DNA from 3 places in the Vreelandella sp. V005 genome. Region 3 is predicted to be linked to each of the others. Evidence: predicted binding sites of a transcription regulator. Region 3 holds the regulator's gene; each other region holds the start of a gene.
The links. Region 3 encodes FliA, which starts transcription of late flagellar genes. Its sites were predicted from a motif close to CTAAAGTTNNNNNNNNNNCNGCCGATA; they were not measured.
Positions count from the first base shown of each region.

Region 1 (3,279 bases), on a different contig from region 3:
CCCGGTCGATTTCTGCCAAACGCTCGTTAATCTCGGTAGTAATAGCGGCACGGTCGTCTTTGGTGTTGGTATCGTTGGCACCCTGTACCGCTAGCTCACGAATGCGCTGAAGGTTGTCATTTACTTGGTCAAGGCCGCCTTCCATAGTCTGTACTAGAGAGATACCGTCGCTGGCGTTACGGCTAGCCTGGTCCATGCCTTTAATTTGTGCCGACATTTTGTTGGCAATCGCTTGGCCAGCCGCATCGTCAGAGGCGCTGTTAATACGCAGACCAGAAGACAAACGTTCTTGCGCCTGAGCCAGCATGCCTTGAGACTTAGACAGGTTATTCTGGCCGATCAGGGCAGTAATGTTAGTGTTGATTACAGACATATGAGTGCTCCTCGAAATGTAACTGGCCTGGTGGCCTGTTTTGCGGCACTTGCGTTGCCGTTATTATAATTAACGGCAGGCCCACCAAGTTCTTTAGATAAAAACGCTCTTTTTTCTAAAAAATACTGTAAATAAATTAGTTACTCTTCTGCATAGAACCCAGCATATCGAATTGCTGAGAGAGGTAGCTGCTCATAGAGTTCATTTGCGCAATCAGGCCATCTAGCCCAGCAAACTGCTTACGGTAGCGTTCAGTACTCCGCTCAATACTCGCCTCCATACGAAGTTTGCGCTGATCCAGGCTATCAACCCGCTGCTCGGCGCTATTGACCGAACTTTGAATAATGCCGTCCTCTGCAGTGATCGCCTCAAGCGTTGCACTTAACCGCCCTGCGAAACCACCCTCTTCCGTTTCACCCGCAAAAAAGGCGGATAGCCCTTCAGGATTATTGGCGACTGCCTCATCCAACTTAGTTTCATCGACTTTTAAACGGCCGCGCTCATCAATGGCAATACCCAGCTGAGAAAGCCGTGAAATATCACCTGTACCAAGGTTATCGGTGATATCTCGGCGCAGACGATCTTCAATAGTGCGAACGGTGCGATCACCCACCAACTCGCCGGAGGTCTCGCCTTCACCGTTGTATGCGGTCATACGCTCAACGGTAGATTTCATTTCGTTGTAATTACTGACAAACGAATCAATCGCCTCTCGCAGTGACGCTTCATCACGCTCAATAACTAGGGTGACAGGGTTTGCAGAGGCCTCTGTAAGATCAAGCGTAACGCCCTGAATAGCCTCTTCAACGCGATTGGTTTTACTGGTAATGGCGATGCCATTAACATTTAATTCAGCATCCTGGCCTGCACGCACCGTGGCCGCGTCCATGGTTAGTGACGCTAGTCCAGAGAAACCGGTAAGCGAAGCGTCCTCTCCCGTCTCTTTGGAAGTCAGCGCTAAGCGGTACCCCGTGCCGTCGTTAACAAGGGAAGCCGTGACACCTGCTTCTTTATCCGCATTGATCTGGTCGCGGACGTCAGCAAGGGTACTGCCTGCGGCAATAGTGACGTCATAGCTTGTTTGTGTTGTGCCAGCACCAAAGTTAAGCGTCAGTGCCGTATCCGTTCCGGTTAGCTCTTGATCGAGCGCCACGCTATTAGAAGCAGCGCTGCCCGCGCGAGCCAGCTGCGTAACGGTAATTTCATAACGCCCCGCATTAGCGGTTTCGCCTGCAGTGGCCAACACGCCGTCGCCGGTTACCGTGCTTTTTTGCTGCATGAAAGAAGAGGGATCATTCAGCTTGGCAATAGAGGTTTGCACCCGATCCATTGCTGATTCAAGGCGCCCATAGGCAGAAATTTTGGTTTTCTGCGCACTCTGCTGCTCTAAAAGAGGGACAAGCTTTTGGCGTTCGGCCGCTTTAAGCTGATCCACCAAACCAGCAAGATCCAATCCAGAACCTACACCCAGTGCGGTAATTGAGGCCATTTGGTTCATTCCTTAAAAGTAGTAGAGATACGCGTCTAGGTTATTTATCGGCTACGGGCGAATAAACTTTAGCGGTGGTGTTTATTAAAGCTGTTCTAAGCCATTGCAAAAAAAAGCCCAGCACAGAGTGCTGGGCTTGGGGCATGCCATCAATCGGGAGTATTGATCGATTTAGCCTTGGTTTTGCTGGCCCAGCACTGCGAACTGCTGGGTAAGATAGGCGCTGGTTTGATTCATTTGTGCCACCATACCGTCCATTGCTTGAAACTGCGTGCGATAACGCTCTACGGTTTGTTCAATACGGCTTTCAGTCGTGGCAAAACGGTCTCCTAGGGAAGCAACGCGACTTTCTGATGAGCTAACTGCGCTTTCGAGACGTCCCCCCGCTCCAACAAGACTCTCAATTGCCGAGACCATTTGGCCTGCCATGCCGCCCTCTTCACTGTTCCCGGCGAAAAAATTAGCGAGCTGATCCGGCTGAGTAGCAATGATGTTATCCAACTGGTTTTCATCAATGGCAAGCGTGCCATCCACTTGCAGTGAGATACCTATATCGGATAGCGCGTTAAAACCCTCTCCCCCGACAGTGCTACTGATGGTTTGACGAAGAGTCATCTCGACAGCGCGGGTCGTCGCATCTGCGTTAAGCCCCGCCGCCTGGCCCGTTTCAGGGTCAAAAGCAGTCAAACTGGTAAGGGTCTCTTTAAGCGTGTTGAAGTCGTCAACAAATGCCGTGACCTTCTCGCGCATCGCCTCGTTATCCTGCTCGACAGTTACCGTACTCGCCGCGCCCGCTTCAGATAAGTTTAAGGTAACGCCCTGAATAGCACCTTCCACTTGATTGGTGGCACTAACGATATCGATTCCATTGACGTTAAACGCCGCATCCTGGCCCGCTTGAATTACCTGCACATCGGAGGTTTCTACGCCAGCGGCTAAAATGTCTGCAAAATTGGTGCTCTGTATACTTGCGTCTGCGCCGGTATCAGCCGCATTGATAGAGAGCCGATACCCTTCACCATCGTTGATAATCGAGGCGCTTAAGTTACCATCGCTCTGTTCATTGATAGCATCACGTATATTTTCCAGTGAACTGCCATCAGCAATGGTAATAGTATTTAATGCGCCATCAGCAAGCGTAAAGTTAAGTGACTGCTCCCCCGTCACGATGCTCTCAACTGCCGTTTCAAGACGCTCCGTCACTAAAGTACTTGCCGTCGCCAAACGCTCAACCTGCACTTCATACTGGCCTGGCTGAGCCTCATCGGTACTGACAGCACCAACAGCACTACCCTCGACATTAGTCGTCAGGCTTTCAAATGAAGAGCCATCATTGAGCGCTTGAGCAGAGCCCTGAAATTGTTCAAGCGCACTTTGCAGTTTTCCATAGGCTGATATTTGCGTTTCTGCAGACTGG
Region 1 covers NZ_JBQXYA010000003.1:13,565-16,843, forward strand. The annotation lists gene ACUN8H_RS08670 (flagellin N-terminal helical domain-containing protein) at 1-373, opposite strand, end outside; gene fliD (flagellar filament capping protein FliD) at 510-1,862, opposite strand; gene fliD (flagellar filament capping protein FliD) at 2,034-3,279, opposite strand, start outside.
Region 1: fliD (flagellar filament capping protein FliD) is a predicted target of FliA. The motif match lies at 1,908-1,934, and genes of this name have one in related genera.

Region 2 (3,279 bases), on a different contig from region 3:
TCCAAATCTCAGGACATGCTGGCTAAGGCGCAAGAGCGTCTGTCTTCTGGCCTACGCATTAACAGCGCCTCTGACGATGCGGCTGGTCAAGCCATTGCCAACAAAATGACGGCCCAGATTAAAGGCATGGATCAGGCTAGTCGTAACGCTAGTGACGGTATCTCTTTGGTGCAGACCATGGAAGGCGGCCTTGACCAAGTTAACGACAACCTGCAGCGTATTCGTGAGCTAGCGGTACAGGGCGCCAACGACACCAACACTGCAGATGATCGCGCAGCGATTGAAACCGAAATCAATGAGCGTTTGGCTGAAATTGATCGCGTTGCTGGCAGCAATAACTTTAACGGCACTAATTTGTTGAATCTGGATTCTGGCGCTGGCAGTAGCTTAAGCATTCAAGTTGGCTCTAATACTGACGCTGAAGATGTTATTACCGTGAAGACCGTTAATGCCACAGTTGCAGGGCTAGGACTTGCTTCTGGTAATGCTGCACTTACAGGCTCTACGTTTGACTCTACTGCTGTAAGCGCTGCTAGCGGTGGTGCTCATCAAGCCTTCCAGAGCATGATTGATTCCGTAGATAACGCTACTAAAACTCTGGACACCAACCGCGCAACGTTGGGTGCTACGCTGAATCGCTTTGATTCGGTGATTGATAACCTGGCGACGACATCTACCAACCTATCTGAAGCCCGCTCGCGTATCGAAGATGCTGACTACGCGGTGGAGGTATCTAACATGACGCGCGCTAATATTCTTCAGCAGGCCGGTACTTCCATGTTGGCGCAGGCTAATCAGACGCCGCAGTCGGTGCTGTCTCTGCTGGGTTAATACCTTTAACCGGTAATGCCAAAGAAGTAATAACGGGGCCAACAGGCCCCGTTTTTGTATGTAGAATACTTTCGTAATCAGCGCCATTAGTGATGACATTTTTGATTACCGCTAAAAAATGCATATTTAATACCACCAGAAAAGTAACGAAATAAGTTACAGCACTTTACATAAAAAGAGCGATCTTCCCTAAAGAATCGGGCGTGTCAGCCGTTAATTATAATAACGGCAACACAAGTGCCGCAAAGCAGGCCGTCAGGCCAGTCAAATATCGAGGAGCTCTCACATGTCTGTCATCAACACTAACATTACCGCCCTGATTGGCCAGAATAACCTATCTAACGCTCAAAGCTCGCTAGCTAAAGCTCAAGAGCGCCTGTCTTCAGGTCTGCGCATCAATAGCGCCTCTGACGATGCGGCTGGCCAGGCCATCGCCAACAAGATGACGGCCCAGATCAAAGGTATGGATCAGGCTAGCCGTAACGCCAGCGACGGCATCTCTCTGGTGCAGACCATGGAAGGCGGTCTTGACCAAGTTAACGACAACCTGCAGCGCATTCGTGAACTAGCAGTACAGGGTGCCAACGACACCAATACCGCAGATGACCGCGCGGCCATTGAAACTGAAATCAATGAGCGCTTAGCTGAGATTGATCGTGTAGCGGGTAGCAATAACTTCAACGGTACTAATCTGCTCAATGTAGCTAGTGGCGGAACTACTGGCGCACTAAGTATTCAGGTTGGCTCCAATACCAGTACTGAAGACGTCATCACTGTTAAGCGGATTGATGCAACTACTGCGGGACTTGGTCTCACTACGTCCTCAGGCGGTTCTATTACAGCCTCTGGCGGTGTAACTACATTAACTGGTACGGGATCCGGTGGTGCAATTACGCATGCCGATTTCCAGAACGTCATTGATGCCGTTGATGCGTCTACTAAAACACTGGATACTGACCGCGCTACTTTGGGCGCAACACTGAACCGCTTTGATTCGGTAATCGATAACCTGGCGACGACGTCTACCAATCTTTCAGAAGCCCGCTCGCGTATCGAAGACGCTGACTACGCTGTTGAAGTGTCTAACATGACCCGTGCCAATATTCTTCAGCAGGCAGGTACTTCCATGCTGGCGCAGGCTAACCAGACGCCGCAGTCTGTACTATCTCTGCTGGGCTAATACCGTCGGTGATTTTCAAAAGAAGTAGTAACGGGGCCAATAGGCCCCGTTTTTGCAATTAAGCCTGCTTTGGCGCTATGCGAAACAGCAGCTAAATAATTTGCCGTCATAAGCATAAAAAAGAGTAATTTTCTAAAGAAATAGGTGTATCTGCCGTTAATTATAATAACGGCAACGCAAGTGCCGCAAAGCAGGCCAACAGGCCAGTTAAATTTCGAGGAGCACTCACATGTCTGTAATCAATACTAACATTACCGCCCTGATTGGCCAGAACAACCTGTCTAAATCTCAGGACATGCTGGCTAAAGCGCAAGAGCGTCTGTCTTCTGGCCTGCGCATTAACAGCGCCGCTGACGATGCTGCTGGTCAAGCTATTGCCAACAAAATGACGGCCCAAATCAAAGGTATGGATCAGGCTAGCCGTAACGCTAGCGACGGTATCTCCCTGGTGCAGACCATGGAAGGCGGCCTTGACCAAGTTAACGACAACCTGCAGCGTATTCGTGAGCTAGCGGTACAGGGTGCCAACGACACCAATACTGCAGACGACCGGGCTGCCATTACTACAGAGATCAACGAGCGCCTGGCTGAGATTGATCGTGTGGCGGGAAGTAATAACTTCAACGGCACCAATCTGCTGAGTTCTGGCGGCACTACCTTAGATATTCAGGTCGGTTCCAACACTACCGCTCAAGACGTTATTGAAGTGGATACAGTCAACGCTACGACAGTAGGACTTGGCTTGACTACAGGCTCAAGTGGTTCGCTTTCAGTCTCTGGTGGTGCCACTGTAATTACTGGCACTGGTTCTGGTGGTGCAGTTACGCATGATGATTTCCAGAATGTTATTGATGCCGTTGATGCATCTACTAAGACATTGGATACCAATCGTGCCACCTTGGGTGCAACGCTGAACCGCTTTGATTCGGTGATTGATAACCTGGCGACAACGTCTACCAACCTCTCTGAAGCCCGATCGCGTATCGAAGATGCTGACTACGCTGTTGAAGTCTCTAACATGACCCGTGCCAACATCCTTCAGCAGGCCGGTACTTCCATGCTGGCACAGGCTAACCAGACACCACAGTCTGTACTGTCGCTGCTGGGCTAATAGGTTTCGCCGCAGATCTGAAAAAGAAAGTAACGACGGGGCCAGTTGGCCCCGTTTTTTTGGCCTATTAATCTCATTGTTGAGGAGTTTCTAATAATATATTAAACAAAATTGTCGTGAGTCATTGGTAGCTAAGCCACCATTTGCTGTTTTTAAG
Region 2 covers NZ_JBQXYA010000003.1:9,391-12,669, reverse strand. The annotation lists gene ACUN8H_RS08665 (flagellin N-terminal helical domain-containing protein) at 1-831, shown strand, start outside; gene ACUN8H_RS08660 (flagellin N-terminal helical domain-containing protein) at 1,118-2,011, shown strand; gene ACUN8H_RS08655 (flagellin N-terminal helical domain-containing protein) at 2,241-3,122, shown strand.
Region 2: ACUN8H_RS08660 (flagellin N-terminal helical domain-containing protein) is a predicted target of FliA. The motif match lies at 1,021-1,047, and genes of this name have one in related genera.

Region 3 (3,279 bases):
ATACCGGCATGCTCGATGCGCTGGTTTACGCGTTTATGGCCCGAGATGCGATTCGCCAACTAGGTAGTGTCAGTCGAGAGGGCGTGGTGTGAGCGATCAAGACCAAGCCTCAGGGCTGCGCAAGTGGGCGAGCCTGCAGCGCCAACAGCAGCAGGCTGACGGGGCAATGGATATCGCGGTTGCCGAGCATGTGCCAGTAAAAGAACAAAGTGCGTCGTTGTTAGTGCCGATGGCCAGCACAATAGACGAAGCAGGGATAGATGAAACAGAGACGCCAGCGTCGCCCAAGCCGAAGACTAAGACGCCATTAGTAGTGGTTGGCCTACCGAGTGGTGGCGCCGCCCAGGTCAATAAGGTCAAAGCACGGCTAGGCCAGTGGTCGACATTAGGCCGCAGTTGGGCCGGTGAACCAGAAGATTGGGACATCCACATCGTGATGGCAGGCACGGCTGATTTTGCTCAGTTACGCAATCAATACAGCCGCTGGGCGCTGTGGATCAGTAGCGATGCCGAGGCTTTTGCTGCGATGTACCGTACGTTGCTTGAGCTTCATGAACGAGGCGGGCCGCGTCGTTTATTGGCGCTTCACGAGCCGCACTTGCCGCGCCAGGGATTGCTCGATAACTTGCGTGGCGCCGCTGATTACTACTTAAATATGGAGCTACTGGTACTTGCACGATGAGTGGACTCCGCCAAGGAGAACAAGCATGCTAAGCTGGCCATTGAGAAAGGCAGTGTCGCTGAGTGCGTTACTGTTAACAGGGTTATGGCTGTCAGGAATGACGCAGAGTGCCCAAGCGGCGAACGGAAGCTGGAGCGCCCAGCTCCCTGGGCTAATGGTGGCGATGAGTGACCGGGCAAGCGCTAGCCAGGAGACCTCTCCACCGGCCTCGGCAAATCTTCGTTTAGGGCAACTCGGCCGTATTCAGTGGCAGTTCCACTATCCTCCCAATGCGCTATTAAACGCTTGGTTGTGCCATCCTGAGCAGTGTGTTGCGCTAACAGGTATGCGGGGTTCTACCATCGCATTGGCCGGTCAAAGGGCAGAAGCGCCGTTGCATTTTCGCTTCGCCTTACGTCCAGGCCAGCGGCCGGTTCGAGTGCAGGGACTGCAAATGATTGTGAATTATCAGTGAAGGCTGTATAGCCGCGAGGCGAGAGGATGTACACAGCACAAGGCAGGATCAAACAGAATGAGCTGTTGACGCAATACATGCCACTGGTGCGACGCCAGGCCTTGACGCTTCAGGTCCGTTTGCCAGCCAGCATTGAGCTCGACGATCTTATTCAAGCCGGGATGGTCGGGCTGCTTGAGGCGCTCGGACGCTTCGATGCTACTCAGGGGGCGACCTTTGCGACGTTTGCCAGTCAACGAATTCGTGGTGCGATGATGGATGAATTGCGCACCCGCGATTGGCTGCCCCGCAGCGTGCGCCGTTCGGCGCGAGCAGTGGACAGTGCCGTTCGCCAGTTAGAGCAACAGCTGGGTCGAGCACCAGAAGAGAGCGAAATCGCCCATCACCTTGAGATGCCACTGAATGAGTATCAGCAACTCCTAAACGATACCAACAGTGGTCAACTGCTGCCGTTTGAGGAGCTAGTCGCCGATGGTGGTGAGCCGGTCAACAATGAACCGAGCAACTCACCGTTTGAACAACTGCTGGACGGCCAGCAGCGGCAAACGCTGATTGACGCGATTGAAGCGCTGCCAGAACGTGAAAAACTCCTCATGGCGCTGTATTACCAGGAAGAGCTCAACCTCAAGGAAGTCGGGGCTGTGTTGGGCGTGACGGAGTCCCGCGTTTCTCAACTGCACAGTCAAGCCGTCAGTCGTCTACGCGCACGCTTACACGACTCGGCGTAACACCGCCTGTTAACTCACTTGTGACCGGCAAGGAGCCGTGGATGAATCCTTCGACGCTGATAGGCATATTTGCCAGCATACTGCTGTTGGTAAGTGTGCTTTTTTTTACCGCAGAGTCCCCTGCAAGCTTTATCAATTTACCGGGATTGGCCATCGTAGTGACCGGGACGTTAGCGGCGACGTTTATTAGCTACCCGCTGAAAGAAGTAGTGCGTGTAGTGCGGTTGGTGGGGTTGGTGTTCCGGCGCGAAAATACTTATATGCGCGACGATATCCGCGAGCTGGTCGACATGTCGCGGCTATGGTTTAAAGGCGATGTGCGTGCGGTCGAGCGCGAGCTGGAGCATACGCGCAACCCCTTTTTACGCACCGGTATCCAACTAGTAATTGCCAATACCAAAGAGGACGAAATTTTCGACATGCTGCGCTGGCGAATTGCCCGCTTAAAAGCGCGTGAGCATGCCGAGGCGCAAATATTTCGCACCATGGCTACCTATGCCCCTGCGTTTGGCATGATCGGTACCCTGGTCGGCCTAGTCAATATGCTGGAAGTCATGGACGCAGGCGATCTGCAGGTCATTGGCCCTCGCATGGCGGTGGCGCTGCTGACGACGTTCTACGGTATTTTACTCGCCAACCTCGTTTTCAAACCGATTGCAGTGAAACTTGAACGCCGCACCGAAGAGCGGCTGATAACCATGAATATGGTGCTAGAAGGTATTTCACTGATCACTAAGCGCCGCCTGCCGTCGTTTATTGAAGAGACCCTTCATTCGTTTGTGGCTAATTACCACGATGAGATTCGTGATAACAGCGTTAAACCACGCCCTGACACGTCGGTTAGTTCGGCGATGAGATAGCCACCATGTTAGACCGTGATACACGCCATGCGCTGGAAATCCCGGTCACGGCTGGCGAGGGGGATGAGGGGTGGTTAACCAGCTATCTCGATGTATTAACGCTGCTCATTACCCTCTTCGTACTACTGCTTTCACTCTCACCGCCAGGTGGCGGAGAGGGCGCTGATACTGCTTTCATGCGTTCGGCTAGCGCGGTATCATCGCTACCACTAGCTTCCCTCGCCACTGGCATACAGCCTCGCCACGATGGGCTGCAACCCGAGTATGCCGGGCTTGATATTCCCGGCGTGAGCGTGTCGCAAGGGCGCGAAGGGGTTACGCTGCGGATTGATACCAGCCTGTTATTTCCCAGCGGCCAAGCCGTACTGACACCTCAGGGACGTGGCGTGATTGAAAGTCTGATGGATGTTTTGGCTCGTTTTGACGGCCAGATTTCGGTGGAAGGCCATACCGACAGCGTGCCTATTGCGACAGCACGCTTCCCCTCCAACTGGGAACTCTCGTCTGCGCGGGCGATTGCCGTTGTGCGGCATTTAGAGCGCCAAGGTTTCAATA
Region 3 covers NZ_JBQXYA010000004.1:49,512-52,790, forward strand. The annotation lists gene flhF (flagellar biosynthesis protein FlhF) at 1-92, shown strand, start outside; gene ACUN8H_RS11300 (hypothetical protein) at 89-682, shown strand; gene ACUN8H_RS11305 (flagellar protein FlhE) at 708-1,136, shown strand; gene ACUN8H_RS11310 (RNA polymerase sigma factor FliA) at 1,163-1,864, shown strand; gene ACUN8H_RS11315 (motility protein A) at 1,906-2,724, shown strand; gene ACUN8H_RS11320 (OmpA/MotB family protein) at 2,730-3,279, shown strand, end outside.